Regions from separate parts of the Nonomuraea sp. NPDC001684 genome, predicted to be linked through region 1. Evidence: riboswitches for the same ligand, from Rfam matches in the RefSeq annotation. Region 1 holds a riboswitch; each other region holds the start of a gene.
What was found. A riboswitch is a leader RNA that binds a small molecule or an ion and turns the genes downstream of it on or off. The one in region 1 is predicted to bind cyclic di-AMP.

Region 1 (10,330 bases):
AGCGGGTCCTCGACCCCGGGCTCGGACGGGTCGGTGATCATGCCGAGGATCAGGCAGACCGGGGCCAGGACGAGGCTGCCGCCGGCCAGGAGGCGGCGGATGAAGAGCGCGTCGGTGAACATGCCGGGCACGGTAGGCGTCGCCCGCCAGGTCCGTCGTCAAGGCAGGCTTGGATCCGACGTCCCCCTTTCGGTGGATTCCGCTGCACATTGCGACAATCCGGGCGGGCTACTCTCGCCTCATGCTCCACCGCCGTTCCCCCTCCCCCGTCGACTGGCTCGTGGCGGCGGTCGTGGCCCTGTTCGCGGTCGCGGAGGAGGTCAGCGTGCGCTCGATGGCCTCTCCCCGCTCCTACGTGCTGCTGTGGATCGCCGCCGGGCTGGTCACCGCCGTGGCGGTGCTGTTCCGGACGCGCGCGCCGTTCGCGATCCTGGCCGTCTACTCGGCCGCCAACATCGCGACGTTCGCGCTGGCGCCCGGGTCCCCCGCGGCCTGGCAGTTCTACACCCAGCTCGTGCTGCTGTGCACGCTGCTGGCCGAGGTGCGCCCCGACAGCGCGCGGGCCGTGGCCGGGCTGACCGCGACGGGCGTGTTCGTGGCCGCCATGCTGTCCAGGACCTCCCCTCCGTCCGGATGGGGGGACGTCGCGGTGGCGCTGGTGATGTGCGCCATCGCCGCCGGAGCCGGTCTGGCCGTACGCCGCCACCGCGTGCTGGCCGTGCAGGCGGCCGAGCGCGGCGCGCTGCTGGCCCGCGAGTCGGTGCAGGAGGAACGCGCCCGCATCGCCCGCGAGCTGCACGACATCGTCGCGCACAGCGTCAGCGTGATGACCATGCACACCGGGACCGTACGGCTGCTCCTGCGCGCGGACCAGGAGTCCGAGCGGCAGGCGCTCAGCACGGTGGAGGCGGCCGGCCGGGAGGCCATGGAGGAGCTGCGGCGCATGCTCGGGCTGCTGCGCGGCACGCAGGACGGCGACCTGCTCCCGCAGGCCGGCCTCGACCGGCTGGCGGATCTGCTGGAGCAGTTCAGGTCGGCCGGGCTCGACGTCACGCTGGCTGTGTCGGGCGAGCGGGCGCCGTTGTCGGCCGGGCTGGATCTGTCGGCGTACCGGATCGTCCAGGAGGCGCTGACCAACACCCTCAAGCACGCGGGGCCGACGCGGGCGGCGGTGAGCGTCGCGTACCTGCCGGCGGAGCTCCGGCTGGAGATCACGGACGAGGGGCCGCGCGGCCCCCGGCCGCCGTCGGCCGGGGGCGGCGGCGGCCACGGGCTGATCGGCATGCGCGAGCGAGCCGCCCTCTTCGAGGGCACGCTGGCGGCGGCGCCCCTCCCTGGGGGCGGCTTCACGGTACGTGCGGAGCTCCCCCTGTGACGCCCTCCTCCCCAGGGCACCCGGACGCCCCCGACGCCTTCGCCGATCCCGCCCTTGACGAGCCCGGCGGCGGGATCGGCGTGGTGATCGCCGACGACCAGGGGATGATCAGGGCCGGGCTGCGCCTGATGATCGGCACCCAGCCGGACCTGTCCGTGCTGGGCGAGGCGGCCGACGGCGAGCGGGCCGTGGAGCTGGCCCGCGACCTGCGCCCCGACGTCGTGCTGCTCGACATCGCGATGCCCCGCCTGAACGGCCTGGAGGCCGCCCGCCGCATCCTCGCGACCCCCGCGCCCCCAAGGGTGATCATGCTGACCACCTACGACACCGACGAGAACCTCGACCTCGCGCTGCACGCCGGGGTCAGCGGGTTCCTGCTCAAGGTGTCGCCGCCCGAGCACCTGTTCGCCGCCATCCGCAGCGCCGCGCGGGGCGACGTCCTGCTCGACCCGGCGGTCACCGGCCGCGTCGTGGCGGCCTACCGGCGTACGGCCCCCGCCCCGTCGCCGGCGGCCAGGGGGGTGACCGCCCGGGAGGAGGAGGTGTTGCGGCTGGTGGCGCAGGGCCTGTCCAACACCGAGATCGCCGGCACGCTGTCCATCACGGAGGCGACCGTCAGCACCCACATCAACCGCCTGCTGACCAAACTCGCCCTCCGCGACCGCGCCCAGATGGTCCGCCACGCCTACGAATCCGGCCTCGTCCGCCCCGGCGACCCTCCCGACGGCGTCCCACCAATCAGATGACCTGATTCCATGAGGTGATGACCGCCACCGAAGCGTCCAGAAACTCCGCCGCCGTGATCGCACCGGCTCCCACGATGGTCAAGGCGTTCCTGGCGAGAGGCACGGCCTCCCTGGACCCCGACTTCGAAACCGACGTCGCCGCAGCCCGCGAGGCGCTCGACGACGAGATGAGAGACACGTGACCCCGCGCCTGATCCCGGGCACAGGGATGCTCGGCGATCTCCCCGGCGTAAGGGGCGAGGTCCTTCCTCACTGACGCCCGGCAGCGCCCAGTGGGGCCACCCGGGTCACCCCTTGCCTCGCGCCCACGGCTGAGGGCCGGGGCACGGGGTGCGCCGAAGGCGCCAGGTCAAGAACGCCTGAGCTCCCCTGGGCGCGCAGCGCCCACAAAGCGAAGACCGCTCGGGGCGCGCCGCCCCCGGGGTCAGCTGCAGTCGCGGCCGGCGCGCAGCAGGCCGTACGTGACCGCCTGCTCCAGCGCCTGCCAGGAGGCGTCGATGATGTTCTCGGCCACCCCCACCGTCGCCCACTCGGCGGTGTCGTCGCTGGAGGTGATGAGGACGCGGGTGACGGCGTCCGTGCCGTGGGTGCCTTCGAGGATGCGGACCTTGTAGTCCACCAGCTCCAGCCGGGCCAGCTCGGGGTAGAGCTGCTCAAGCCCTTGCCGTACGGCCTTGTCCAGGGCGTTCACGGGGCCGTTGCCCTCGCCGGTGGCGACGATGCGCTCGCCCTTGGCGTGCAGCTTGACGGTGGCCTCGCTGACCAGCTCGCCGCCCTTCGTCCGCTCGACGATCACCCGCCACGACTCCACCTCGAAGTGCCGCCGGCGCGCCCCCTGGACGGTGTCGCGCAGCAGCAGCTCGAACGACGCGTCCGCGGCCTCGAAGGTGAAGCCCTGCGACTCCAGCTCCTTGACGCGCTCGACGAGCGTCTTGGTGTGCTCGGGGGTCAGCTCGTAGCCCAGCTCGCGGCCCTTGAGCTCGACGGAGGCGCGGCCGGCCATGTCGGAGACGAGCATGCGCATGTCGTTGCCCACGGCGGCCGGGTCGATGTGCTGGTACAGGTTGGGGTCGACCTTGATGGCGCTGGCGTGCAGGCCGGCCTTGTGGGCGAAGGCGGACATGCCGACGTAGGGGGCGTGCGAGTTGGGGGTGACGTTGGTGACCTCGGTGATCGCGTGTGCGATGCGGGTCATGTCCGCCAGCGCCTCCCGCGGCACGAGGTCGAAGCCGCGCTTGAGCTGGAGGTTGGCGACGACGGTGAAGAGGTTGGCGTTGCCCGAGCGCTCGCCGTAGCCGTTGGCGCAGCCCTGGACGTGCGTGGCGCCCGCCTTGACCGCGGCGAGGGTGTTGGCGACGGCGCAGCCGGTGTCGTCGTGGCAGTGGATGCCGACGCGGGCCCCGGTCTGGACGGCCGCGTGCACGGTCTCGGCCAGCTCGTCGGGCAGCATGCCGCCGTTCGTGTCACACAGGGCGATGACGTCGGCCCCGGCTTCGGCGGCGGTCCGCAGCACTTCCAGCGCGTAGGCTGGATTGGACGTGTAGCCGTCGAAGAAGTGCTCGGCGTCGAGGAAGACTCGCTGTCCCTCCGCACGAAGGTGAGAAACCGTATCGCGGATCATCGCGAGGTTCTCCTGGAGAGTCGTGCGGAGGGCCAGCTCCACGTGCCGGTCGTGGCTCTTGGCGACAAGGGTCACGACCGGCGCGCCGGATTCGCGCAATGCGGCTACCAATGGGTCGTCGGCGGCCTTCACACCGGCCCGGCGGGTCGCGCCGAACGCGGCGAGCTGCGCGTGCTTCAGGTCGAGCTCTGTTCGAGCGCGCCTGAAGAACTCTGTGTCCTTGGGGTTGGCGCCCGGCCAGCCCCCCTCGATGAAACCGACGCCCAGGCTGTCCAGCTGCCGTGCGATGGCGAGCTTGTCGACGACGGTGAGGTTGAGTCCTTCCTGCTGCGCGCCGTCGCGCAGGGTCGTGTCGTAGACGTGGAAGCGGTCGTCGGCCATGAAGTCTCTTCTTTCGGATCCGTGTCCTGGAAAACAAAAAGACCCCTCACGGACGTGAGAGGTCTGCGCGCTGGCGGTGTCCCTGTGTCAGCCAGCGCGCCTGCCGATAATGAGCAGACCGTAGAACATGGTGCCTGCCAGTCTGCCACAGGGATTCACCATCTGGCACATCGGTCTCAGCTTGTGGACACGACCTTTACACTTGCACGCCCGCGCCCCCGGTGACGGCGCGTTCGAGGGCCGCCGGGTCGAACACCTCGTTGCCGAGCTGCTGCCCGTCGAGCAGGACGGTCGGCGTGCCCTGGATGTGGATCTTCGAGGTCTCCGCCAGATGGGTCTTGGCGTACGACTGCGAGGTGACGCACTCGTCCACCGAGGCGCCGGCCTTCCTGGCGGCGGCCACCAGCTCCTGCACGGTGAAGCCCGAGGCCGAGCCGTGCGGGGCGGGCTGCATGGCGTAGAGCTCGTCCCTGAAGGCCAGCCAGTTCTCCTCCGGCACGCATCGGGCGGCGGCCGCGGCCCTGATGGAGTTGGAGCGCATGGGCTCGTCCTGGAAGATCGTCACGGGGTGGAAGACGACCTTGAGCCTGCCCTCCCTGGCCAGCTTCTGGATCGTGCCGTCGACCTTGGAGTGCATCTCCTTGCAGATCGGGCAGTCGAAGTCTTCGTACACGTCGAGCACGGGGGCGTCGCCGGACCTGTCGGCCAGCACCATCGAACCGTCGAGCTGCCTGGTCAGGCGTACCGACCCGGCCGTCTCACCCGGCTCCGAGAAGGCCAGCACACCGAGCATCACCAGCGCCGCACACGCGACCGCGACCGCAACCAACCGCTTCATCATCCGCCCACTTCCAGCTCACCGATCGCGCAGACCCTACCAACGCCGGAACCACTCTCCGGACAGCCGCCCGGGGCGGCCCCCTCATTGGTACCTGATGACGATGAGAGAACGCTGTGAGGGGAGAATGACCTTCATGAAGGCGAACCTCCTCGACCCCGCGGTGGGCCGGTACATCCTCGACCACTCCACCCCGCCCGACCCCCTGCTCGACGAGCTGGCGCGGGAGACCGCCGAGGCGACGGGCGACGCCGCCAGGATGCAGATCTCCGCCGACCAGGGCCGGTTCCTGACCATGCTGACCCAGCTCGCGGCCCCGGCCGTGGCGGTCGAGGTGGGCACGTTCACCGGCTACTCGTCGGTGTGCATCGCGCGAGGGTTGTCCGGCGGGCGGCTGCACTGCTTCGACGTGAGCGAGGAGTGGACGTCCATCGCCCGGCGCTACTGGGAGCGGGCGGGCCTGACCGACCGCGTCTCGCTGACGCTCGGGCCCGCCCTGGAGACGCTGGCCGCCTTCGACGAGCCGATCGACCTGGCCTTCCTCGACGCCGACAAGGGCAACTACCCCGGTTACTACGAGTTGCTGGTCGAGCGGCTGCGCCCGGGCGGCCTGCTGCTGGCCGACAACACGCTGCGCAGCGGCCACGTGGCCGACCCGGCGCACTCGGAGACGACGACGGTGCAGATCCGCGAGTTCAACGACCTGGTGATCGAGGACCCGCGGGTGAGCGTGGTGATGCTGCCGGTCGCCGACGGGATCACGATGATCAGGAAGAACCACTAGATCGCGGGACGCCGCCGCCGTTACTCTGAGTGATCCTTTGGAAACCCCCGGGAAAGCATGAGGACGGCGGCATGGTCAGGCCCCTGGAAGAGCGCTACCGCACCGTGCGCGAGCTGTTCCCCGAGTTCCGCATCGAGACGGTGCAGGGCCGGATCGTGGTGAACGAGCCGGGCACCTGGCAGCACAACACGATCCTGTCCCGGACGTTGTTCCAGCTCGCCGCCGCGGCGGCGGTCCGGGGCTGGGAGATCTGGCCGAACATCACCGTCTACCTGGGCCCCGGCCACGATCTCTACGTGCCCGACCTGGCCGTGGTCCCGCGCCGGCCGCGTCTGCACGAGGAGCACGCCGTCCACGGCGCCTCGACGATCCTGCTCGTGGACGTCGTCTCGGTGGCCACGACGTACGACGTGCACTTCGTCAAGACGGGCGGTTACGCGCGCGGCGGGGTGCCGCTCTACCTGGTGATCGACCCGTTCCAGCGGCTGGTGACGCTGTTCGGCGGGCCTGGCGGGCGGCGCTACCGCAGCGAGAACGTCGTCTCCCTGGGCGAGCCGGTGTTCCTGCCCGACCCGTGGAACCTCCACGTCGACACCGCGGCCCTGACGGAGGCCGGCGCCTGAGACGCCGGCCGTCCGCGCGGCTCTAGCCGATCTTGTGGATCCAGTTGCGGGTGTCGGGACGGGCGCCGTACTGGATGCCGACGAGCTCCTCGCGCACCCGCATCGTCACCGGGCCGGGGGTGCCGTCGGCGATGGTCCAGGAGCGGTCGTCGCCCCTGACCGAGCCCACCGGCGTGACCACGGCGGCGGTGCCGCACGCGAACACCTCGGTCAGCTCGCCGGAGGCGCAGGCGGACTCCCACTCGTCCACCGAGACCAGCCGCTCCTCGGTCTCCAGGCCGAGGTCGCCGGCCATCTCCAGGATCGACTCCCGGGTGATGCCGGGCAGCAGGGTGCCGGTGAGCGCCGGGGTGACGAGCTTGTTGCCGAAGACGAAGAACAGGTTCATCCCGCCCATCTCCTCGACGTACTCGTGCTTGTGGGCGTCGAGCCAGACGACCTGGTCGCAGCCGTTGTCGACGGCCTGGCGCTGGGCGACGAAGGCGGCGGCGTAGTTGCCGCCGCACTTGGCGAAGCCGGTGCCGCCGGGCGCGGCGCGCGTGTACTCGGTGGACAGCCAGACCGAGACGGGCTTGATGCCGCCGCTGAAGTACGAGGCCGCCGGCGAGGCGATCACCATGTACTTGTAGGTCTTCGACGGGTAGTTGACGCCGAGCCCGGCCTGCGTGGCGAACATGAACGGGCGCAGGTAGAGGCTGTGGCCCTCGGTGGTCGGCACCCACTCCTTGTCGGCCGAGACCAGCAGCTCCAGCGACTCCACGAACGCCTCCTCCGGCAGTTCGGGCATGGCCATGCGCTCGGCCGAGCGGTTGAAGCGGGCGGCGTTCGCGTACGGCCGGAAGGTCGCGATCGAACCGGAGATCTGCCGGTACGCCTTCAGGCCCTCGAACAGCTCCTGCGCATAGTGGAAGACCGAGGTCGCGGGGTCGAGCGAGAGCGGCCCGTACGGCATGAGCCGGGCGTCGTGCCAGCCCTCGCCGTCGGTGTAGTCGATCGAGATCATGTGGTCGGTGAAGACCTGCCCGAACCCGGGGTTCGCCAGTACCTGCTCCCGCTCGGCCGCGGTGCGAGCGTGGTCGGAATGCTGCACGTCGAAGCTGAGCTTCTGAGCGATGGTCATGACGGAGGTCCTTCTCTCTACGAATCTGCGACTTCGAAAGCTGATTCTGTTAGCTACTGCCCGCGAGCAGTATTCGTACTTCCTAGTGTCTCGCGATTTGGGATGGCAAGAGGCAGTTGGGGTGGTTAGAACCGGCGAACGCGAAAAAGCGCCTGGCAGTCCGTGTTCGGACCGCCAGGCGCGTGCGGGGCTAGGCGGTCCTAGCCGGCTACTCGCGCGGCGATGTCGTCGCCGATCTCGCTGGTCGTGCGGCCGGCGCGGCCGGTCACCCGCTCGGCGATGTCGGCGGCCACGGCCTGCTCGACCTTGGCGGCCTCGGCGTGCAGGCCGAGGTGGTCGAGGAGCATGCCCACGGACAGGATGGTGGCGGTCGGGTCGGCCTTGCCCTGACCGGCGATGTCGGGCGCGCTGCCGTGCACCGGCTCGAACATGCTCGGCGAGGTGCGCTCGGGGTTGATGTTGCCGCTGGCCGCCAGGCCGATGCCGCCGGCGATGGCGGCGCCGAGGTCGGTGATGATGTCGCCGAACAGGTTGTCGGTGACGATCACGTCGAAGCGCTCGGGCTGGGTGACGAAGAACATCGAGGCCGCGTCGATGTGGCTGTAGTCGGTGGTGACGTCGGGGAACTCCGCGGCCACGCGGTTGACCGTGCGCTGCCAGAGGTCGCCGGCGAAGGTGAGCACGTTCGTCTTGTGGACGAGCGTGAGCTTCTTGCGGGGCCGCGACTGAGCCTTCTGGAAGGCGTACCGCACGACGCGCTCGACGCCGTGGGCGGTGTTCAGCGACTCCTGAGTGGCGATCTCGTGCGGCGTGCCGCGGCGCATGACGCCGCCGGTGCCCGCGTAGAGGCCCTCGGTGCCCTCGCGGACGACGACCATGTCGATGTGCTCGGCGGTGGCGCCGGCCAGCGCGGTCTCGACGCCGGGGAACAGCTTGACCGGCCGCAGGTTGACGTAGTGGTCGAACTCGAACCTGAGCTTGAGCAGCAGGTCGCGCTCCAGGATGCCGGGCGGCACGCTGGGGTCGCCCACGGCGCCGAGCAGGATCGCGTCGTAGCCGCGCAGCTCTTCGAGCACCGCGTCGGGCAGGGTCTCGCCCGTGCGGTGGTAGCGGGCTGCGCCCAGGTCGTAGTGGGTGGGCTCGATCTTCGTGCCCACGGCCTCCAGGACCTTGAGCCCTTCGGCTACGACCTCGGCGCCGATGCCATCCCCGGGGATGACGGCCAGGCGGATGTTACGCGACTCCATGGGCGGTACCTTACCGGCTCGTCTCGGCTGACGAACACATCATCTCAACAACCGGACAATCCGTTTTGGGGGGATTGCGACCTTTTGACCGTTTCGTTAGAGTCCGACGAGCCTAATCCACGCAGCCGCTGCGTGGAGCCGGGGACCCATCTTTCCCCCCGGGGCGAATCGGCTGCGCCTCCCCCCCGAGGAGCCGCCGTAGGGCTACTTCCAGGCCCGAGCCCGTCAGCTAACCCGGTCGGCCACGTGGAAGGACAGTCCCCTGTCTAGCATCGCCATCCTTGTGGCGGTGGCAGCGGGCGCAGCAGGTCTCGTGCCTGCCGCCCCCGCGGCTCCCGCCGCTCCGGCCGCTCCGGCCGCCCCCACCTCCTCCATCACCCTCACCGGCCCCCAGGTGAAACAGGTCCAGGAACGGCACGCGCCGAAACCGGCCTGGAAGGTCGCCCTCGAATACGCCATGGACAAGCGCGGCACCCCGTACGTGTGGGGCGGCGCCAGCGAACGGGGCTACGACTGCTCGGGCCTCATGCTCCGGGCCTACGAGGACGCCGGCATCGAGCTCCCCAGAACCGCCGCGGAGCAGTACGGCGCCTTCTCCAGGAAGATCGCCTGGAAGGACCTCAAGCCAGGCGACCTGGTGTTCTTCAGCGGCCTCGGCCACGTCGGCATGATCTCCAAGCCCGGCTACATGGTCCACTCCCCCCACACCGGCGACGTGGTGAAGGAGGAACGCCTGTCGCAGTGGCGCAGGCAGGCCTTCGTCGGCGCGGTACGCCCCGACCCCAAGGGCGTCAAGCGCTGGGCCGACTACAAGCAGCTCCAGAAGGCCCCCGCCCCCGCCATGCTCACCGCGACCCTGTGACGACGACCTTCCCCGGGGCGTGCCCCTCCTCCTGGTAGCGGACGGCCCCCGGGAGCTCGCCGAAGGGGAAGGTCCTGTCGATGACCGGGGTGACCGCGCCCCGCTCGATCAGCCCGGTCAGCGTCAGCAGGTTCGCCCTGTTGCTCCCGCAGCGGACGACGTCCGCCCTGACGATCCGCTGCGGGACGAAGGGCCCCGACGCGAGCGCGGCGAACATGTGGCCGGCCGGCTGCACCCAGCGGCCGGCCGGCCCGCCGACCAGCACGTACGTGCCCTTCCTGGTCAGGACGCGGCGGCAGTCCGTCAGCCGGCGGCCGCCCGCCACGTCGAGCAGCAGGTCGAAGCGCCGGCCCGAGGCCGCGAAGTCCTCCTTGGTGTGGTCGATGACGTCGTCCGCGCCGAGCGAGCGGACCAGGTCCGCGTTGCGCCCGCTGCACACGCCCGTGACGTGCGCCCCCAGCGCCTTGGCGAGCTGCACGGCGAACGTGCCCACGCCGCCGGACGCGCCGTTGACCAGCACCTTCTGGCCCGGCTGGAGGCGTCCCTCGTCGCGCAGCGCGATCAGCGCGGTGTTGGCCGCCATCGGCACCGCCGCCGCCTGCTCGAACGACAGGCCCGCCGGTCTGGGCGCCACCTCGCCCTGCCGCAGGCAGACGTACTCGCCGAAGCCGCCCCCGAGCGACATCGCGTACACCTCGTCGCCGGGACGGAACAGCGTGACGTCCTTGCCGGC
Region 2 (10,330 bases), on a different contig from region 1:
GTCTGTACGCCTGCGGCGAGGTGGCCTGCACCGGCGTCCACGGCGCCAACCGGCTGGCCTCGAACTCGCTCCTTGAGGGTCTGGTCTTCGCCGAGCGCATCGCCGAGGACATCCACCGGACGCGTCCCGAGCCGGGCGAGCCGGTCGCCGGGCGGGCCGCGACGGGCCTGGTGGACCCCAGGGCCAGGCCCAGGATCCAGGCGCACATGAGCGCCGGCGCCGGGGTGCTGCGCAGCCGCGCGTCGCTGCAGGCCACGTCGAAGGCGCTGCGCGACGCGCTCTGGACGCCGGTCGAGGTGCCCGCCTGCACCGAGTCGTGGGAGGCGAGCAACCTCCTCACCGTCGCCGCCGTCCTGACCGGCGTGGCGGCGGCCAGGCTGGAGACCCGCGGCTCCCACTGGCGCGAGGACCACGAGAGCCGGGACGACAATGAGTGGCTGGGCCACCTGGACGTGACCCTGACCGAGGAGGGCCTTCGCATGACGTACACCCCGCACGGCGAGGCGATGCCGCCGCGGCTGGCGCAGGAGCTGACCGCCGCCGGGCTCGACCCGGCCGAGGTCGACGCGCTGATCGACCGCGCGCTCGAAGAGGACCTGCAGGAGGCGGGCGACGTGACCAGCCTGGCCACGATCCCGGCCGAGCAGCGTTCGGCCGCCGACGTGGTGGCCCGCAAGGACGGCGTGGTGGCCGGGCTGGCCGTGGCCGAGGCGGTCTTCCTCCGGCTGGGCGCCGGCCGCGCCGAGCGGCGGGCCAAGGACGGCGAGCGGGTGGCGGCCGGCGACGTGCTGATGACGGTCGAGGGCCCGACGCGGGCCGTGCTGACCGCCGAGCGCACCGCGCTCAACCTGCTCACGCACCTGTCCGGGGTGGCCACGCTGACCGCCAGGTGGGTGGCCGCGATCGAGGGCACGCGGGCGCGGGTGCGCGACAGCCGCAAGACCCTGCCGGGTCTGCGGTCCCTGGAGAAGTACGCCGTGCGCTGCGGCGGCGGCGTCAACCACCGCATGTCGCTGTCGGACGCGGCCCTGATCAAGGACAACCACGTGGTGGCGGCCGGCGGCGTGGCCGAGGCGTACCGCGCGGTTCGGGAGCGCTTTCCCGAGGTGCCGATCGAGGTCGAGATCGACCGGCTCGACCAGCTGGAGCCCCTGCTGGACGAGGGCGCCGAGGAGATTCTGCTGGACAACTTCACGGTCGAGGACACCGTACATGCCGTACAAATCGTGAAAAGTCGGGCGAAAAACAGGGTTGCGCTTGAAGCGAGTGGGGGATTGACCTTGGAATCGGCTCGTGATGTGGCTGAAACTGGCGTTGACTACCTTGCGGTGGGAGCGCTTACCCACTCGGCGCCGGCCCTGGACATCGCACTGGATTTGCGGGGGTAATTGATGCTGCTCACGATCGACGTCGGCAACACGCACACGGTGCTGGGGCTGTTCGAGGGCGAGGACGTCATCGAGCACTGGAGGCTGGCCACCGACGCCCGCCGCACCGCCGACGAGATCGCCGTCGTGCTCCAGGGGCTGCTGGCCCAGTCACCCCTGCTCAAGGGCGCCGACATCAGCGGCATCGCCATCTGCTCGACCGTGCCGAGCGTGCTCAACGAGATGCGGGAGATGTGCCGCCGCTACTACGGCGACGTCACCGCCGTGATCGTGGAGCCCGGCGTGCGCACGGGCGTGCCGGTGCGCATGGACAACCCCAAAGAGGTGGGCAGCGACCGCATCGTGAACGCCCTGGCCGCCATCGACCAGTACGGCGGCCCGTGCATCATCGTCGACTTCGGCACCGCCACCTCCTTCGACGCGGTGTCGGCCAAGGGCGAGTACGTCGGGGCGGTCACCGCCCCCGGCATCGAGATCTCGGTCGACGCCCTGGCCGCCGCCGGCGCCCAATTGCACAAGGTCGAGCTGGTCAGGCCGCGCTCGGTGATCGCCAAGAACACGGTCGAGGCGCTGCAGGCCGGCATCATCTACGGCTTCGCCGGCCAGGTCGACGGCATCGTCGAGCGCATGGCCGCCGAGCTGGCCGACGACCCCGACGAGGTGACCGTCGTGGCGACCGGCGGCCACGCGGCGCTGGTGGTCGGCGAGTCGCGCTCGATCGACGTGCACGAGCCGTGGCTGACCCTCATCGGCTTGCGCCTGATTTATCACCGCAATACCGCTTAGAACGTGACAAGCGGCCCCCGCTCGGGACGGGGGCCGCCTGTCGGTCGTGGTGGCGCCGGCGAGGGTCACTCGTTCTCGGCGCTGTAGAGCTCGCTCCAGGGGCCGCACTTGGTGGCGAAGACGCCCTGCTCGGGAACCTGGCAGACCTTGGCCCGCAGAGTGAAGACGTCGTTCTCCTCGAAGTGGAACTTCTTGTAGCCGGGGAAGCCGCAGTACTTCTTGGCGTAGACCGTGGACCAGTCGCCGTCGGAGTCCTCGGCCTGGAACTTCACGTACGCGCACTTGCCGCCCTCGTCGTAGTCGCGGTCGTCCAGGTCGTACAGCCGGCCGGTGACGTGGACCTCGTTGGAGTCCTCCTCGTCCCACTCGACGCTGACGTGACCCTGGGCCTTGGCCAGGTGCTGCTTGGCGTACACCGGGCCCCAGTAGTCGGAGTAGTCGTCGAAGTCGGCGGTGGTGGCGCTGGCGGCCGAAGGAAGCGACAGGGCCACGGCGCTGGTGGCGGCGATGGCGAGGATGCCCGTCGCGATCTTCTTCATCATGATCTCTCCCGGAGCTCCCCTCGGGCCGGCTCCTTGCCGGCTCCCCCCGGAGCTCGTGAGTCATTGGTACAAAAGGGTCCTTGCAGCGCCCCTGCAGGGAACCGTCACGAGCGCTTGCAGTTCGCCGTATCCCCTACGCTTTGTTGTTGTGAGCGAGGAACTTCCAGAGCAGATGCGCATCCGGAGGGAAAAGCTCGACCGCCTCCGCAGCGAGGGCGTCGACCCTTACCCGGTGAACTTCCCACGCACGGCGACCAACGCCGAGGTCAAGGAGAAACACCAGGGCCTGGAGCCCGACACCGCCACCGGTGAGACGGTGGGGGTCGCGGGCCGCGTCATGCTCAACCGCGTGGGCGGCAAGCTCTGCTTCGCCACACTCCGCGACGGCGGCGCCGACCTGCAGGTCATGATCTCGCTCGACAAGGTCGGCGAGGAGTCGCTGGCGGCCTGGAAGCGCGACGTCGACCTGGGCGACCACGTCGGCGTGACCGGCGAGGTCATCACCTCGCGCCGCGGCGAGCTGTCGATCCTCGCCGACAGCTGGCAGATCACCGCCAAGTGCCTGCGCCCGCTGCCGGAGAAGCACGTCGGCCTCACCGACCCCGAGGCGCGGGTGCGCCAGCGCTACGTCGACCTCATCGTCAACGACGAGGCCAGGAAGATGGCGCGGGTGCGCAGCGCGACCGTGCGCGCGGTGCGCGACTTCTGGCACGAGGAGGGCTACCTCGAGGTCGAGACCCCGATGTTGCAGCCCATCCACGGCGGCGCGACGGCCCGGCCGTTCAAGACCCACATCAACGCCTACGACATGGAGCTCTACCTCCGCATCGCGATCGAGCTCTACCTCAAGCGGCTGGTGGTCGGCGGCGTCGAGAAGGTCTTCGAGATCAACCGCAACTTCCGCAACGAGGGCGCCGACTCCACGCACAACCCCGAGTTCACCATGCTCGAGGCCTACGGCACCTACCTCGACTACAACGACATCGCCGACCTGACGCAGCGCATGTACCAGAAGGCCGTCGTGGCCGCCCTGGACACCACCGTGGTCGTGCACGACGGCGTCGAGATCGACCTCGGCCTGGAGAAGTGGCCGCGGGTCCGGCTCTACGACCTGGTGTCCGACGCCGTGGGCGAGGAGATCACCACCGAGACCACCCTTGAGGAGCTGCGGAAGATCGCCGATCGCCGCGAGGTCCACTGGGACGCCAAGTGGGGGTCGGGCAAGCTGGTCCAGGAGCTGTTCGAGGCGCTGGTCGAGCACACGCTCGTGCAGCCGACGTTCGTCATGGACTACCCGCTGGAGACCTCGCCGCTGGCCCGTCTCCACCGCGACAACCCGCTGCTGACCGAGAAGTGGGACCTGATCGGGTTCGGCACCGAGCTCGGCACCGGCTACTCCGAGCTCAACGACCCGATCGACCAGCGCCACCGGCTGGTGGAGCAGTCGCTGCTGGCCGCGGGCGGCGACCTTGAGGCGATGCAGCTCGACGAGGACTTCCTGCAGGCCCTTGAGTACGCGATGCCGCCCACGGGTGGCATGGGCGCCGGCATCGACCGGATGATCATGGCCTTCACCGGCAAGAACATCCGCGAGACCATCCTGTTCCCGCTGGTCAAGCCCACCCACTGAGCCGCCGTCCGGCGCCCCGCGCAGGTGCGGGGCGCTGGTCCGGACGGTCAGGGCACCAGCACCAGCCGTCCGCGCAGGCCGCCCTCCGCCAGGCGGGCGTGGGCGTCGGCGGCCTTCTCCAGCGGGTACGTCCCGGCCACCCGTAGCGTCAGCCGTCCGGCCTCGACCAGGCGCACCAGCTCGGCGAGCTGCCGGGCGTCCGAGCGGAACAGCACGGTGGCCACGTCCGTGCCGCGCAGCGCCACCGGCGCGACCCCCGACGCGAGCGCCACGAACGCTCCGCCGTCCCGAACGGCGTCGAGCGCGGGCAGGCCGAGCACGGCCGCGTCCACCACGGCGTCCACACCGCCGGGCACCTGCGCCCGTACGGCCTCGGCCAGGTCCTCCTCGCGCGGGACGAACCATTCCGCTCCGAAGCCGCGTACCAGCTCCTCGTCCGCGGAGCCGGCGGCGGCCACCACCCTGACGCCGCGCACGGCGGCCAGCTCCACCAGGTAGCCTCCGACGGCCCCCGCCGCCCCCGTGACCAGCAGCGTGCCGCCCGGCCCTACGCCGGTCCGGTCGAGCGCCTGCCAGGCGGTGAGCCCGTTCAGCGGCAGCGTGGCCGCGTGGACGGGGCTCACGCCGCGCGGGGCGCGGGCCACCGCCGGGGCGTCCAGCACGACGTACTCGGCCTGCGCCTTGTACGGCAGCTCCAGCCGTGCGCAGAGCCCCACGACCTCCTCTCCCACGCTGAAGGAGGCCCCCGGGCCCACCTGGTCCACGGTCCCCGCGGCGTCGAAGCCGATCCCGTACGAGTCGAGCTTCCTGGCCAGCCCGTACGAGGCCAGGGCCCCGGACGCCACGGCCAGGTCGAAGGGGTTGACCCCGGCCGCGGCCACCTTGATCCGCACCTGGCCGGGCCCCGCCGTCGGCAGCGGCGCGGACACCAGCCGGGGAGCGCCGGAGCCGCCGATGAGTGCACGCATGTTCGTCATGCCGCGACCCTAGGAAGAGTTACTCTCTTTCAGTAAGTAGGCACCTGGAAGTGCGTAACCCACGGCGAGGAGTGAGACGGTGGCGACCACGACGGCGGCGCAGCGGCGTGACCAGGCGAGACTCGCCTTCGACGCCTACTTCGCCGAATGCCCTTCCCGTAAGCTGCTCGACCGGCTCAGCGACAAATGGGTCACGCTGGTGCTCAGCTCGCTGGCCTCCGGCGAGCGTCGCTACAGCGACCTGGCCCGGCACATCGCGGGGGTCAGCCAGAAGATGCTCACCCAGACCCTGCGCGGCCTGGAGCGCGACGGCCTGGTGGCGCGCCGGATCACGCCGCAGGTGCCGGTGCGCGTCGACTACGCGCTCACCCCGCTGGGCCAGAGCCTGATGCCGCTGGTCACCGCCATCAAGGCGTGGGCCGAGGAGCACATCGAGGACGTCGAGGCCGCCAGGGAACGCTACGACGCTACCGCCTGAGCCGCACCGGCAGCCGGGCCAGCCCGCGCAGCACCACGTTCTCCTTGTACGGCGGCTCCGGATCGGCGGCCTCCATCTTCGGCGCCGCCGCGGCCAGCGCCGACAGCGCGATCTCGCCCTCCATCCTGGCCAGCGTCGCGCCCAGGCAGAAGTGCAGGCCGAGCCCGAAGGCCAGGTGGCGGCCGGGCTCGCGGCCGGGGTCGAACCGGTCGGGATCGGCGAACGCGGCGGGATCGCGATTGGCCGCGCCGATCGGCACGAGCACGGCCGAGCCCGCGGGCACCGGCGTCCCGCCCAGTTCCCGGTCCTCCAGCGCGATCCTGGAGGTGAGCTGGACCGGCGGATCGAAGCGCAGCACCTCCTCCACGACCTCCCTCGGGCGCTCGGCGGCGCGGTGCAGCAGGTCGTGCCGCAGCAGGTTCAGCACGCCGTTCGCGATGAGGTTGACGGTGGTCTCGTGGCCGGCCACGAGCAGCAGCACACAGGTCGCCAGCAACTCGGCCTCGGTGAGCTCCTCGACGTGTGCGAGTGCGCTCAGGAGGTCCTCGCCGGGACGCTCGCGCCGCCGTGCGATCAGGTGGCGGAAGTAGTCGCGGAACTCGTTCCTGGAACGCTCCGTTTCCGACATGAGGGCGTCTGTCAGCATCGGGTCAAGTCCGCGGGCAAGGGCCTCGCTCCATCCGCGGAAGCGGTCGTGGTCCTCCGGCGGCACCCCGAGCATCTCGCTGATCACCATCACCGGCAGCGGGTACGCGAAGCCGGAAATCAGCTCCGCCTCCTCCGGCAGCCGCCCGATCAGGTCGGCGGTGATCGCCTCGATCCGCGGCCTGAGGCGGGCCACCATGCGCGGCGTGAACGCGCGGCTGACCAGAGCACGCAACCGGGTGTGATCGGGGGGATCCATGAGCAGGAATGACCTGCCGGGCTGACCTGCCTCTTCCTGCGCGGGCGGGGACGTTCCGTGACCGAACCCGGGGTCGCGCAGCACGGCCGCGCACAACTCGTACGTGGTCGCGACGAGCAGCCCGCCGCGCGTTCTGAAGATCGGCCCGGCGGCTCGCAGCTCGCGATATCGGACGTACGGATCGCGCACAAATTGCGGATCCGAGGGATCAAAACCCAGCACGTCGGTGGCGCTCATCGGAGGTGGAACCGGGCCGCCGAATTGATCATTTGGACCGTTCATAGCGGACCACGGCGTGCCAACATATGCGGAGTACGTCACATATAAGTGATCATGTCAATAGCACTGGTCAAGGGCGCCGATTGTGGCGCTTGACGACCTTTCCGCGATGCGTTTACCTTCACCGAGACGAGCGGCTTTGCTTCGCCTGAAAGGTCCGAGTTCTGCTGTTTGGGGGAGGGCTCCCGGTGGATGTGCTCACAGAAGGCGTTGAGCTGAGCCACGCGGATTTGGCGTTACTGGCCGAGCTGGCCAGGGGAGTGACGGTCGATCGGGTCGGCAGGCGGCTGGATATCAGCGGACGGACCGTACGGCGCAGGCTGAGGGGCATCTGCGACCGCATCGGCGTGGCCACGGCGATCGAGGCCGTGGCATGGGCGGCGCGCCGTCAGCTCATCTAGCGGCGCTCATCAGGTGGCGCTCATCATCCAGTGACGCCGGGCGAACCGGCGCTGGGCGAAGCGGCGCGCGGATCAGTCCGCGATGCGCACGCCGCCGGCGAACGGCCGCCCGCCGATCGGGGCGACCCGCACGACGTCACCCGTCCGCGGAGCGTGGACCATCATGCCGCCGCCGATGTAGATGCCGACGTGGTGCAGGTCGCTGTAGAAGAACACCAGGTCGCCGGGGCGCAGCTGGTCGCGGCTGACCTGCCTGCCGGCCGTCCACTGGTCGCCGGTGTAGTGGGGGAGCGAGATGCCCACGCGCTGGTAGGCGGCCATCACCAGCCCGGAGCAGTCGTAGGAGCGCGGCCCTTCGGCGCCCCACACGTACGGCTTGAGCTGCTGGGTGAGGGCCCACTTGACGGCCTGGGCGGCCTTGCCGTCGCCGATGACCGGCAGGTTGACGCGCACGGCCCGGGTGCCGGGACGGCCGGCCTCGCCGACGGCCCGCCGGTAGAGGTTGCTCTCGACCTTGGTGACCAGCTTGGTGATCTTCGAGCGCCTGCTCTCCAGGTCGGTGACGAGCTTCTGGACCTCGGCGATGCGGGTCTTGGCGCCGGCCCTGGCCCGCTCGGCGGCCTCCATGGCCCTGGCGAGCTGGTTGACCTCCTCGCCCTGCTGCTGTTCGAGCGCGTACGTGGTCGCGGCTCGGTCGAGGAAGGTCTCGGGGTCGCCGGACTGGGCGAAGGCCAGGGCCTTGTCCAGGCCGCCGGTGATGTAGGCGTTCTGGGCGAGCAGCGAGGCCCTGGCGCGCTTGGCGGCCAGATCGGACTCGCTGGTGGCCAGGATCTTCTGGGCGGAGTCGTTGGCCTTCTGGGCGGCCTTCAGCCGTTCGCGCTGCTCGTTGTACTGCTCGGCCAGCGTCTCGATCTCTTCGTGCAGCTTCTCCACCTGGTCGGAGAGCTCCGAGAGCGACGGCTTCGGGTCGGCGGCGGCGGAGCCGACGGGGACGGCGAACAGCATCGCGGCGACGGTGACGCCGATGACGCCGAGGCGGCGTGCGCGCCTGGCCTGCTCCTGGGGGCGGGCGTGCCTGCCCCCGGACTTCCCCGAGCGGTCGAACGTCCGCTTCACCAACCGAGCTCCTCTCATCGACGCCGGCCGGGTTAGCTGACGGGTTCGGGCCGGAGCAGCCCTACCGAGATGGTCGGATTCACCCCAAGTGGCGGCGCCAGGTGCTCGCCGCCGTTGGTTCCCCGGCTTCCCTTGCGGGAATTGGGCGTGTCTTTCCGCGCGCATTACGCGGAGAACATCGTCGCTGGACACTAATGCACTCCGGGTTCACGCTCAACCGGAACTGCCGAGTCTGTAGAGGTTTCACAACTGAAGGGTCACAAGGTGATCTCGTGGGTAGCCGTACGGAAGCAGGCTTCTGCACCTTTTGTCCAGCATTCGGGGTGCTGAGGTCTGGAGGAAAGCTCCAAGTCGGCCCGTGTTCACCTGACCACGGGATGTGATGAGATGCCCGAGACGTGGGATTTAGGGCCGAGCCGTAATGAGATCTGTACCCTGGAGAGCCATGGAGCAGGTGGCCGAAGTGGCAGTCCCCGAGACCGCGGTCGTGGTCAGGCGTGCGCGCACGCCCGACGTGCGTGCGATCAGGCGTCTCGTGGACACCTACGCGGGCGCGGGGCCGCGGCTCCTGGAGAAGGCCACGGTCACGCTGTACGAGGACGTCCAGGAGTTCTGGGTGGCCGAGCGGGGCGGGGAGGTCGTCGGCTGCGGCGCGCTCCACGTGCTCTGGGAGGACCTCGCCGAGGTCCGTACGGTGGCCGTCGATCCCGCGTGCCGGGGGCTGGGTGTGGGGCGGCGGATCGTCTCGGCACTCGTCCGGCAGGCGAAGGATCTGGGGCTGCGGCGTGTATTCTGTCTGACTTTTGAGGTCGACTTCTTCGCGAGGCACGGTTTCCGCCCCATCCAGGGCACACCGGTCTCACCCGAGGTCTACGCCGAGTTGCTGGCCTCGTACGACGAGGGTGTGGCGGAGTTCCTTGATCTGGAACACGTCAAACCGAACACCCTTGGCAACACCCGCATGCTGCTGCATCTGACATCGGGTGACGCGGACCTTGACCACTTGGAAAGGTGATTGTTGATACCTATGTCGATACGTTGGGCAGCACAGGCATGTGTCCTGACACGTGCCACATGCGCACTCGAAGCGAGGTGACACGGTGAGCACCGGACAGCCGCCGTACCCACAGGACGATTCCGGCGAGAACCCCGAGTACGGTCAGCACCACGGCCGTCGGCCCGGTGAGCCCGACCCGGACGTGACTGTGGTCGGCTACCGGGCGGACGATGCCTTCGGCCAGCCCCCATACGGTCAGCAGCAGCAACAGGGCTATGGCCAGCAACAGCAGTACGGCCAGCAACAGCAGCAGTACGGCCAGCAGCAGGGCTACGGCCAGCAGCCCCAGTACGGCCAGCAGGCCGCCCCGGGTCAGCAGGGCTACGGCCAGCAGCAGGGCTACGGCCAGCAGCCGCAGTCCTCCGGCCAGCAGTACACGCAGCCCGGCTACGGCCAGGAGGCCCAGTACGGCCAGCAGGCCGCCTCGGGTCAGCAGGGTTACGGCCAGCAGCCGCAGTCCTCCGGCCAGCAGTACACGCAGCCCGGCTACGGCCAGGAAGCCCAGTACGGCCAGCAGGGCTACGGCCAGCAGCCCGCCTCCGGCCAGCAGTACGCCCAGCCCGGCTACGGCCAGCAGGCCGCCTCCGGTCAGCAGGGCTACGGTCAGGAGGGCCAGTACGGCCAGCAGGCCGCCTCGGGCCAGCAGGGCTACGGCCAGCAGCAGGGCTACGGCCAGCAGCCGCAGTCCCTACCCGACTACAGCCAGCAGCAGGGCTACGGCCAGGACGCCCAGTACGGCCAGCAGGCCGCCTCGGGTCAGCAGGGTTACGGC
Region 3 (10,330 bases), on a different contig from region 1:
CAGCGCCGAGGGGATGAAGTGCCCGTCGCGGGCCAGGACGACCGCCGTGCCCTCGAACGCCCTGCCGACCGAGGGCACGGTCGCCGCCAGCCGCACCACGACCGAGTTGACCGCCACCAGGATCACCACGCCCACCAGGCCGCCGATCAGCGAGTTGTCCGGGCCGATGATCGCGTTCTGCACGACGTTGCTCATCAGCAGCATGACCACGAAGTCGAAGTTGTTGAGCTGCGCGATGCCGCGTTTGCCGGTGATGCGGAGCAGCACGGCGATCGTCACGTAGACGGCGATCGTCCTGACGGTCTTGTCGGCGACGGAGACCCCCAGGTCGAACAGGTCGCTCACCGGCGCCTCAGCTTGGCGATCAGCCCCAGGTCCTCCACGCAGCGTCCGAGCCCCAGGGCCACCGAGTCGCTGGGCCGCTCCGCGCGCCGCACCGGCATGGACAGCCCCTCCTGCAGCCGCCGGCGCAGGCCGGGCAGCAGCGCGCCGCCGCCGACCAGCACCATTCCGCGCTCGCCCAGGTCGGCGGTCAGCTCGGGAGGGCAGCGTTCCATGGTGTGCTCCGCGGCCCGCACGATGTGCTCGACCGGCTGGACGGCCGCCTCGCGGACGCGCGCCGCGGGCAGCGCCACCGCGCGCTCCTCGCCGGTGCCGGAGTCCCTGCCGCGGATCAGCACGTTTCCGGCCGGCTCCCGCGTCGCGCGCAGCTTGGCCGACTCGGCCTCCCGCTCGTCGGCCAGCAGGCCGTGCTCGTCCTCGACCAGGCGGGCGACCGCGCGGGTCACGGCGTTCCCGCCGCCGCGCACGGTTCCGGCGGCGACCACGGCCCCGCAGGAGAGCACGGCGACCCTGGTGGCGTCCCGGCCGATGTCGACGACCATGTGCCCGGTGCCGTCGCGGACCGGCAGGCCCGCGCCGAGCGCGGCCGCGATCGCGTGCTTGACCAGCAGGATCCCGCGGGCCTCCGCCTCGAAGCCGGCGTCGCGCAGCGCCACCCGCTCGATCGGCGTGAACTCGTCGGGCACGGCCATCACCAGGCGCGGGCGGGGGAACGGGTGCCGGTGCACCTTGCGCAGGAAGTGCCTGATCATGCGCCGGGCGAGCTCGCCGTCCTGGGGCAGGCCGTCGCTGATCGGCCAGTACGTCTCGCCGTCCGTGCCGTCGGCGCCGTCCGCGCCGTCCAGGGCCTCGGCGCCGAAGCGGACGACCCTGCCCGTCTGCCTGTCGCGCAGGACGACCGACGGCTCGTCCAGCACGATGCCCCTGCCCTTGGCGTAGATCCTCGTGCCGGCCGCGCCGAGGTCGATCGCCAGGTCACGACCCAGGAGGCTCATCGCCGTACTGGGAGGTTGAGCATCATGCCTGGGTGTATATCCGGCGCTTCTCCAACGCAACACCAGGAACCGCAGAGTTCCGTTTTACCCTTCGCGCCGCAGGGCGGCCAGGGTCTCGTCGGCCCACTCGATGCCGGAGCGCGCCTGGTGCAGGCCGAGGGACAGCGCGTACTGGCCGAACAGGCCCCCGGGCCGGCAGTCGAGCGTCGCGAGGCGGGCCTGGAAGTGGGCCTTGATGCGCTCGACCACGGCGACGGCCTGCCCGGTGTCGAGCAGGGCCAGCAGGAACGCCTGGAGGGCGGTCTCGCTGCGCACGGTCGCCGACGGGTCGTGGCCGACCAGCCACTCGGTGACCAGCGCGCGGCCCTCGGCGGTGATGGCGTAGATCTTGCGGCCCCGGGCGCCCTCGTGCTCGACCGTCACCAGGCCGTCGGCGGCCATCTTGACCAATTCCGGATAGATCTGCGTGTGCCCCGCCTGCCAGACGTGGTTGAGCGAGTGCTCGAACTTCTTGGCCAGGTCGTAGCCGCTGGCCGGGCCTTTGGTGGCGAGCAGGCCGAGGAGCGCGATCCGCAGGGACATGCCCGCCAGCATAGCGAAGGCTTGACATGTCAGCTCTTACATATCAATCTTCACCTGTGACTTATGACATGAAGCCCAAGGGCAACGGGCTGGTGTTGCTGGCGGTGCTCGGCGGGATGTTCCTGGCGATGCTCGACCAGACGATCGTCGGCACCGCGCTGCCCCGCATCACCGGCGAGCTGGGCGGCACCCGGCTCTACACCTGGGTGGTCACGGCCTATCTGCTCACCTCCACCGTCACCGTGCCGCTGTACGGCAGGCTGTCCGACCAGCACGGCAGGAAGCCGCTGCTGCTCGTCGGGATGTCGGTGTTCGTCGTCGGATCGGCGTTGTGCGGGCTCGCCCAGGACATGACCCAGCTCATCGCCTTCCGCGCCGTGCAGGGGCTGGGCGCGGGCGCGTTGCTGCCGCTGTCGCTGGCCCTGGTGATGGAGATGTTCCCGCCCGGACGCAACGGCGCCCGCGTGCAGGGCGCACTCGGCGGCGTGATGGCGTTGACGTACCTGGCCGGGCCCTTCCTGGGCGGGTTGTTCACCGACCACGCGAGCTGGCGGTGGGCCTTCTACGTGAACGTGCCGCTCGGGATCGTGCTGATCGCGATCGTGGTGCTGCGGCTGCCGTTCCGTCCGGGCACCGGCGGCGGGGGCCGGCCGGACTACGCGGGCATCGCGGTGTTCAGCGTGGCCATCAGCGCCCTGCTGCTCGGCCTGACCGAGAAGGGCCTGGACGGCAACTCCTGGACCTCCCCGCCCGTGGCCGGGCCGATCCTGCTGGGGCTGGTCCTGCTGGCCGCGTTCGTGCTGGTCGAGCTGCGGGCGGCGAACCCGGTCATGCCGATGCACCTGTTCCGGGACCGCACGTACACGCTGGTCAACGCGACCTCGTTCTTCACCGCCTTCTGCATGTACGCCGGCGTGGTGTTCCTGCCGCGCTACTTCCAGCAGGCGCTGGGCGTCAGCGCCACCGAGTCCGGGCTGAGGATCTACCCGATGACGCTGGCGATGGTGGCGGGCAGCGCGCTCATGGGCACGCTGATGTCCAGGACGCGCACGTACAAGCCGTGGCTGGTCGGGGCGCCGTTCCTGCTGGTGGCCGGCAGCCTGCTCTGCCTGAACCTCACCGTGCGCACCGACGGCCTGCTGCTGGCCGGGTGGATGGCACTGCTCGGGCTCGGCATGGGGCCGATGTTGTCGGGGCTGACCGTGGCCGTGCAGCAGGCCGTCGCGCCGCGGTACATCGGCACGGCCTCGGCCAACCTCACCTTCTTCCGGCAGATCGGCGGCTCGGTGGCGCTGGCGCTGGCCGGCACCGCGTACACGTCGGTCATCACCACGGACGCGCCGGTCCACGGGCTCGCGGCCGCGCACGCCTCGGCGGCGGCCGTGGTCATCCCGTCGCTGGGCGTGGCGGGCGCGGTGATCGCCCTGGTCGCGCTGGTCATGATGCCCGGCAGGCGGCTGGAGCAGGCGCCCGCGGCGGAAAGCAGAGTGGAGGCCGGTTTCGCGTCGTAAGCGACGTCGTGCGAAGCTGTGGATGTCCCCAGAACCAGGAGGTCCTCATGGCGGAAACACCGGAGCCGGAAGTCAGCGAGACTCCCGAGGACGAGATGAAGCGCAAGTTCCGCGAGGCGTTGGAACGCAAGCGCGGGCAGCAGGCCGACTCGGCCGCGGGTGGCAGGGGCGTGGACCCGTCGAAGATCCACGGGGCGCACGGTCCGGCAGCGAGTAAAAGATCCTTCAGGCGCAAGAGCGGCGGCTGAAAGGTCCGATTTAGCAGGGGGTACGGCATGCCGTGCCCCCTTTCTCTTTACCTCGATAGGTAGATCTTTACCCGGTTCATGACGATTCGTTTGTATTTGTCCGAATCTCTGGGTACCGTCTTAACCAATTACCAGCTGGTGGCGTAGTCCCTACCAGGAGAGGGACGACAGCTGGCGCCGAATCCCGACTTGTCGGGAACCGGGGACCCATCTCATTGGGGTGAATCCGGCCATGTGCCGGTAGGGCATCTCCACGCCCGAACCCGTCAGCTAACCCGGTAGGCGAGATGGAGAGGACTTCACGCATGTACCACCTCGTCGTACCCCCGGACAGTGTAGTGACGACCGCCTGCTGAGCGGTCTCTTCCCTGACTTCCCCCACGCGCCGCGTAACCACCTTTTCGGCGCTCTGCCCGGTTACGCACCGTAGTCACGCGCGTTCCCCCTGTCCCCTCGCGAAGGACTTCACTGCTTCATGTCTCGATTTGGCCTGCGCTCTCTCGCCCTGCTGTCCGTGTCCGCCATGGGCGCGCTGACGATCTCCGCCACCGGCGCCCACGCCGACACCGGCGACGACCAGAAGATCCTGCTCAAGGGTTCCACGAAGGCCTCCTACTTCTGGGACGACTCCTCCGGCCGGGCCGGCGACACCGGCCTCCCCGCCAGCGGCAAGCCCATGCAGAAGGGCCTGGCCGCCAGCCCGAGCTGGCCCCTCATGACCGAGGGTTACGTGACCTACAACGGCAAGAAGATGCCGTTCTTCGTGGGCGACCGCGGCCCCGGCGAGCCCTCCAGCCGTGGCGTCATGCTCGACCTCGACGCCAAGACCTTCGCCGAGCTGACCGGCGGCACCTTCAACCCCGACACGCTCGGCGTGGACGGCAACGGCGGCCAGGGCCACATCAAGATCGACTACGTCATCACCAAGTGGGGCGACGGCAAGGGCAAGAAGAACTACCCCGTGGCCTTCTCCACCGGCGCGTGGGGCAGGTTCGACGACAACCCGGCCGAGCCTCCCAAGGTGCTGGCCGACAAGCCCGCCGAGGACGCGGCCGGTTCCGCCGGCGGCCAGGTCGGGAAGACCGTCGCGATGGGCGGCACCGTCATGGCCGGCGTGCTCGTGCTGGCCGGCGGCGGCGTGGTGCTCGGCGGCGAGCGCCTGCGCAAGCTCCTCAACGACTGATCTCCGGACAGACCGCTCTTTACGCCTCGCGACCAGAATGTCATTCTGGTCGCTGTGATCCAGCGCGCAGCCGCCAACGGCATCGAGATCGCCTACGAGAGCTTCGGCTCACCCGCGGGCAGGCCCCTGCTGCTCATCATGGGACTCGGCGCCCAGCTCATCCACTGGGACGACGAGTTCTGCGAACTCCTGGCCGAGCAGGGCCACCACGTCGTCAGGTTCGACAACCGCGACGCGGGCCTGTCCACCCATCTCCACGACGAGGGCGTGCCCGCATGGGGCGCGCCCTCGCCGTACGTGCTGGACGACCTGGCCGACGACAGCGCCGGGCTCATGGACGTCCTGGGCCTGCCCGCCGCGCACGTCGTCGGCGCCTCGATGGGCGGGATGATCGCCCAGGCGCTGGCCATCCGGCACCCGGCTCGGGTGCTGAGCCTGACCTCGATCATGTCCACGCCCGGCCCGCAGGCGGCCCCGCCGACCGAGGCGGCCGCCGCGGTGCTCTTCGCCAAGCCCGCGACCGACCGCGAGGGGGTCGTCGCCGGCGCGCTGACGACCTGGGCCGTGCTCGGGTCCCCCGGCTGGGAGCTGGACCGCGAACGCGTCACCAGGCTGGCCGGGCTCGCCTTCGACCGCTGCCACGACCCGGCCGGCACGGCCCGCCAGCTCGCCGCCATCATGGCCTCCGGCGACCGCACGTCCGCGCTGGGCGGGCTGAAGGTGCCGGCGCTGGTCATCCACGGCGAGGACGACCAGCTCGTGCCGCTCGCCGGCGGGCGGGCCACGGCCGCCGCCATCCCGGGCGCCCGCCTGGTCACCTACCCCGGCATGGGCCACGACCTGCCCCGCGCCCTCTGGCCCGCGATCGTCGCCGAGATCACCGCCCACACCGGCTCCGCGACGCCCGCCCGGCCCGAGCCCGCCGCGTGACCCGCCGCATGACTCGCCGCGGAGCCTCGCTGCGCGGGCCGGTCAGAGCTCCAGCTTCTCCTCGATGACCTTGAGCATGTGCCGGGCCAAGGCCAGGTTGGCCCGGTTGCGGTCGAGGGCGAGGTAGAGGAACAGGCCCTTGCCGCTGCGGCCGGTCAGCGGGCGGATGATGTGATACTGGGCGGTCAGCGTGATCAGGATGTCCTCGATGCCGTCCTTGAGGCCCAGCGAGTCCATCGTGCGCAGTTTGGCCTTGATGACCTCGGTGTTGCCCGCCGCCGCGACCTGCAGGTCCAGCTCCTTCGAGCCGCCGAGCGTGCCGAGCGCCATGCCGCTGCCGTGGTCGACGATCGCCGCCCCGATCGTGCCGTCGATGCTCATCATCTCTTTGAGGGAGACGTCCATGCCTGCCATGCTTTCCTCCGCTTCGGTGGGGATGGTCAGTGCTTGCGTGCCACGGCGGCCACGGAGGCCGCCGTCTTCCTGCCCTCCAGCCGGAGGAGTCCGACGTTGGCGCCGGGTCCCGCCAGAACCGTGAGGACGATCGTGGGGCCCGCGGCGTAGAAGGCCACGAACCCGGCGGTGCCGGACACGAGGGTCTCCTCGAACGTCCCGCGGCCCGCCATGGTCAGCATCCGGCCGCTCATCGCGAGCAGCGCCGCCGACAGCGCCGCCACCTGCTCGCCGGTGTCTCCTTGCAGGTCGCAGGCGATCCGCAGGCCGTCGACGGTGCACGCGACGCTGCCGGTGACGTCCGGCGTGCGGCCGCGCAGGAGCCCCATCTCCGCCAGGACCTCTTGCCGTAGCTCCACGGGTGGCCTCCTCCTGCGTCGTGAGGGGAACCTCACGGCATCTCCTCCAGCGCCTTCTTCAGCCGCAGCAGCAGCGTCAGATCGGTCGGGTCGCCCGTCGGCACCGGCCCGGCGGCCCCCGCCCGCCCGTTCCCGGCGGGAACTGCCACCGCGCCCGGCACCCGCCTGGGCAGCGCCTCCCCGTCGTCCGGACGGCGTTGCGCGGGCCGTAGCGGGTCCGGCGGGACGAGGAGGCCGGCGGCGGCCAGCCTCCTGACGGCCACCAGCACCGAGTAGCCCGACCGGCCCAGGTGCCGGGCCAGCTCCAGCGGGGTCGCCTTGTGGTCGGCCCGTACGACGACCTCCCACTGCACCTGGCTGAGCGCCACCCCGTGCCCGGGCAGGCGCGGGACCGGCCGCACGGGCTGGGTGTCCACCTCCGGCGAGGGCCAGATGCCGGCCAGCTGCTCCCGGCGGCGGGCGGACTCCCGCACCAGCTCCTGGACGTCGAAGAACCACTGCCCGCCCAGCCAGTGCTCCTCGCCGGGCCGGAACTTCGGCCGCACGCCGGTCACCGGCAGCAGGAAGAAGGCGGCGTCCTGGACCACGCCGAGCACGGCGTACTGGAGCTCGGCCAGGGTGACCGGGCCGTCCTGGAGCAGCCGGGCGCGGCCGCCGTCGGCCTGCAGGGCACGCAGGGCCGACTCCGGCACGCGCCCCCTGGCCGCGAACAGCCGCTCGACGCCCGGCGTCTGGGCGCACTCCATGTACGTCACGCGCCCGTCCGACAGGTAGATCGTGCCGTTCCGGCCCACGCGGAGCGCCCCCGTCGCGCGTTCGCGGGCGAGTCCGGCGAGGAGTGAGTCGAGCGCGGCCATGGCTCAGGTGGTCAGCAGGTCGGAGATGGCCCGCAGGCGGTACCGGGCCAGGGCCAGGTTCGACCGTTCCGGGTCGAGGCGGACGTAGATGACCAGCGGCCCCTCGAAGACCGTCTCCAGCAGCCGGAGCAGGTGGTGCCCCCGGTCGGTGGTGACGAGCATGTCGTCGATGCGCACGATCTCGCCGGGACACGTCCGGGTCAGCCCGTCGGTGGTGGCGCGCAGCGCCTCGGTCAGCGCGGCGGCGGACCTGTCGGCGTCCACGCCGGACGCGCTGCTGAAGGCGACCGCCATGCCGCTCGTGCCGTCGACCAGCATGGCGTCGAGCGCGCCCGGTATCGACATGACCTCCGCCAGGCAGGTGTCCACTCCCAGCACCGCGAGCCTCCCTCCGTCGTGGGACGGGGAAAGCGTAGGGGGCCACAAGAGACCAGAAGGCAGGCGATTTACCGAGGGATACGTTTTTATACGGCTAGGACGAAGAAAAGCATCACTCGTGCGGAAATATGATCAATTCACGAGGTTTTTTCACGATGGCGGAGCATTTCGTGCACGTTCTCCTCGGCCCACCGCGCGACCACCGAGATCGGCGCGTGCAGCGAGCGGCCCAGGTCGGTCAGCGCGTACTCCACCCGCGGCGGCACCTCGGCGAAGACCTCGCGGGTGATCAGCCCGTCCAGCTCCATGGCCCGCAGCGTCTGGGTGAGCACCTTCGGCGTCACCCCGCCGATCCGCCCGCGCAGCACGGTGAAGCGCATCGGCCCGTCGCTGAGGCTGAGCAGCACCAGCACCGACCACTTGTCGCCGATCCGGTCGAGGACCAGCCGAGTCGGGCAGTTCGGGTCGAAGGCATCACCGGTATCCATAAGGTACTTATAGCACGATGAAGTAACCAGTATCCATTGGATACTGTGCTTCTCATGAAGATCCTCGTGTTCGGCGCGACCGGAATGATCGGTCAGCGCATCGTCACCGAACTCACCGGCCGCGGCCACGACGTCACCGGCGTCAGCCGCTGCGGTCCCGTCAAGGGCGACGTCCACGACGCCGCCACGCTCGCCGAGGGCTACGACGCCGTCGTCTGCGCCATCGCCCCGCCGCGTGACGGCACCGAGCCCGAGCCGCCGTTCCTGGCCGCCAACCGCGCCCTCATCGACGGGCTGCGCGCCGCCGGGGTGAGCCGGGTGCTGGTCGTGGGCGGCGCGGGCAGCCTCAAGGCCGGCCCCGGCCTCGACCTGGTCGACACGCCCGGCTTCCCGGAGATCTACAAGAAGGAGGCCAGGGCCGCGCGGGCCGCGCTCGGGCTCTACCGGGAGGTGACCGACCTCGACTGGACCTACGTCTCACCGGCCGCCGAGATCGCGCCCGGCGAGCGCACCGGCGTCTACCGGATCGGCCGCGACGACCTGCTCAGCGACGCCGACGGCCGCAGCTTCATCACCGCCGAGGACTACGCGGTGGCGATCGCCGACGAGCTGGAGGAGCACGCCCACCCGCGCACCCGCATCACGGTCGCCTACTGATCGTCCTCGTCCGGGTCGTCGGGCAGCAGCGCCTTCTCGTCGGGCTTGTGCACCAGCACGTTGTCCACGTACGACTTCACCGCCGTGGCCAGCCCGACGTCGCCGCCCGCCGTCTCCGACAGGTACCAGCGGTGGTCGAGAATCTCGTGGAAGAGCTGCGCGGGCTCCAGCTTGCCGCGCAGCTCGGCGGGGATGCCGTCGACCGTCGGGTGGAACACCTCGGCGAGCCAGCGGTGGGCGACGATGGCCTCGTCCTCGTGGCGCAGGCCCTTGGCGACCCGGTAGCCGTCCAGGTCGTTGAGCAGCCGCCGCGCCTGGTTCTCCTCCACGTCGAGCCCGGTCAGCCTGATCAGCCGGCGCTGGTGGTGGCCGGCGTCCACCACCTTCGGCCGGACGATCAGGCGGCCGGTGCCGACCTTGCGCCGCACCATCATCTCGGCGACGTCGAAGCCGAGCAGGTTCAGGCGGCGGATGCGCTGCTCCACGCGGTGCCAGTCGACCTCGTCGATGATCTCGCTGTCGGTGATCTCGGCCCACAGGCGGTGGTAGCGGGTGACGATGTCCTCGGCGGTCTCCATGGGGTCGATCGACGGGTGCAGCAGCCCGCCGGCCTCCAGGTCGAGCATCTCGCCGAAGATGTTGGTGTGGGCGACGTCGATGTCGGTCAGCCGCTGGCCCTCGCTGATCATGGGGTGCATCTCGCCGGTCTCGGCGTCCACCAGGTAGGCCGCGAAGGCGCCGGCGTCCCGGCGGAAGAGCGTGTTGGACAGCGAGCAGTCGCCCCAGTAGAAGCCGTTCAGGTGCAGGCGCACCAGCAGCACGGCGAGCGCGTCGAGCAGGCGGGTGAGCGTGTCGGGGCGCAGGGTGCCGGACATCACGGCCCGGTAGGGGAGCGAGAACTGCAGGTGCCGGGTGATCAGCGCGGCGTCCAGGCCCTCGTCGCGGCCGGTCACGTACGCCACGGGCTCGACGGCCGGGGCGTCCAGCCTGGCCAGGTCCCACAGGAGCTGGTACTCGCGCCTGGCGTACCGCTCGCTGATCTCCTTGATCGCGTAGACCTTGCCGGAGAGCCGGGCGAACCGCACGACGTGGCGGGAGATGCCGCGCGGCAGATCGACCAGATGATGCTTGGGCCAGTCGGCCAGCGGGACGTCCCAGGGGAGCCGGATGAGGTCGGGGTCGCCTAGCGCGCCAGTGATCTGCAGGGGCATGAACGTCAGGATATGGTGCGTAGGTGGACGAGTTTCTCAACTGGTACTTTTCCGACCGTCCCGTCGTCGCCAGCCAATTGGGAGCCGACGGCTACGACCACACCCTCGGCGATTTCACCGCCTCCGCCTGGGAGAA

Region 2: linked by a shared signal. The riboswitch ahead of ACWCSD_RS02380 (C40 family peptidase) and the one ahead of ACWCSD_RS17615 (C40 family peptidase) in region 1 are both predicted to bind cyclic di-AMP.
Region 3: linked by a shared signal. The riboswitch ahead of ACWCSD_RS07655 (hypothetical protein) and the one ahead of ACWCSD_RS17615 (C40 family peptidase) in region 1 are both predicted to bind cyclic di-AMP.

The regions. Positions count from the first base shown of each region.
Region 1 covers NZ_JBSFGJ010000081.1:14,881-25,210, forward strand. Annotated here, with positions in the region: gene ACWCSD_RS17565 (hypothetical protein) at 1-122, opposite strand, end outside; gene ACWCSD_RS17570 (sensor histidine kinase) at 242-1,375, shown strand; gene ACWCSD_RS17575 (response regulator) at 1,372-2,121, shown strand; gene ACWCSD_RS17580 (hypothetical protein) at 2,139-2,303, shown strand; gene cimA (citramalate synthase) at 2,546-4,123, opposite strand; gene ACWCSD_RS17590 (DsbA family protein) at 4,320-4,964, opposite strand; gene ACWCSD_RS17595 (O-methyltransferase) at 5,098-5,745, shown strand; gene ACWCSD_RS17600 (Uma2 family endonuclease) at 5,817-6,368, shown strand; gene ACWCSD_RS17605 (branched-chain amino acid aminotransferase) at 6,391-7,488, opposite strand; gene ACWCSD_RS17610 (3-isopropylmalate dehydrogenase) at 7,689-8,735, opposite strand; cyclic di-AMP (ydaO/yuaA leader) riboswitch at 8,835-8,994, shown strand; gene ACWCSD_RS17615 (C40 family peptidase) at 9,049-9,597, shown strand; gene ACWCSD_RS17620 (NAD(P)-dependent alcohol dehydrogenase) at 9,581-10,330, opposite strand, start outside.
Region 2 covers NZ_JBSFGJ010000005.1:58,296-68,625, reverse strand. Annotated here, with positions in the region: gene ACWCSD_RS02420 (L-aspartate oxidase) at 1-1,388, shown strand, start outside; gene ACWCSD_RS02415 (type III pantothenate kinase) at 1,392-2,174, shown strand; gene ACWCSD_RS02410 (hypothetical protein) at 2,240-2,716, opposite strand; gene lysX (bifunctional lysylphosphatidylglycerol synthetase/lysine--tRNA ligase LysX) at 2,865-4,346, shown strand; gene ACWCSD_RS02400 (NADP-dependent oxidoreductase) at 4,394-5,323, opposite strand; gene ACWCSD_RS02395 (winged helix-turn-helix transcriptional regulator) at 5,403-5,801, shown strand; gene ACWCSD_RS02390 (cytochrome P450) at 5,791-6,894, opposite strand; gene ACWCSD_RS02385 (helix-turn-helix domain-containing protein) at 7,173-7,385, shown strand; gene ACWCSD_RS02380 (C40 family peptidase) at 7,458-8,501, opposite strand; cyclic di-AMP (ydaO/yuaA leader) riboswitch at 8,508-8,659, opposite strand; gene ACWCSD_RS02375 (amino-acid N-acetyltransferase) at 8,947-9,516, shown strand; gene ACWCSD_RS02370 (RDD family protein) at 9,602-10,330, shown strand, end outside.
Region 3 covers NZ_JBSFGJ010000023.1:30,910-41,239, reverse strand. Annotated here, with positions in the region: gene ACWCSD_RS07680 (DUF421 domain-containing protein) at 1-345, opposite strand, end outside; gene ACWCSD_RS07675 (rod shape-determining protein) at 342-1,337, opposite strand; gene ACWCSD_RS07670 (PadR family transcriptional regulator) at 1,422-1,919, opposite strand; gene ACWCSD_RS07665 (MDR family MFS transporter) at 1,976-3,430, shown strand; gene ACWCSD_RS07660 (DUF5302 domain-containing protein) at 3,478-3,678, shown strand; cyclic di-AMP (ydaO/yuaA leader) riboswitch at 3,844-3,978, shown strand; gene ACWCSD_RS07655 (hypothetical protein) at 4,154-4,861, shown strand; gene ACWCSD_RS07650 (alpha/beta fold hydrolase) at 4,916-5,791, shown strand; gene ACWCSD_RS07645 (hypothetical protein) at 5,834-6,205, opposite strand; gene ACWCSD_RS07640 (roadblock/LC7 domain-containing protein) at 6,232-6,603, opposite strand; gene ACWCSD_RS07635 (DUF4388 domain-containing protein) at 6,636-7,460, opposite strand; gene ACWCSD_RS07630 (roadblock/LC7 domain-containing protein) at 7,464-7,838, opposite strand; gene ACWCSD_RS07625 (winged helix-turn-helix transcriptional regulator) at 7,976-8,326, opposite strand; gene ACWCSD_RS07620 (NAD(P)-dependent oxidoreductase) at 8,381-8,983, shown strand; gene ACWCSD_RS07615 (DUF4032 domain-containing protein) at 8,977-10,194, opposite strand; gene ACWCSD_RS07610 (DUF885 domain-containing protein) at 10,218-10,330, shown strand, end outside.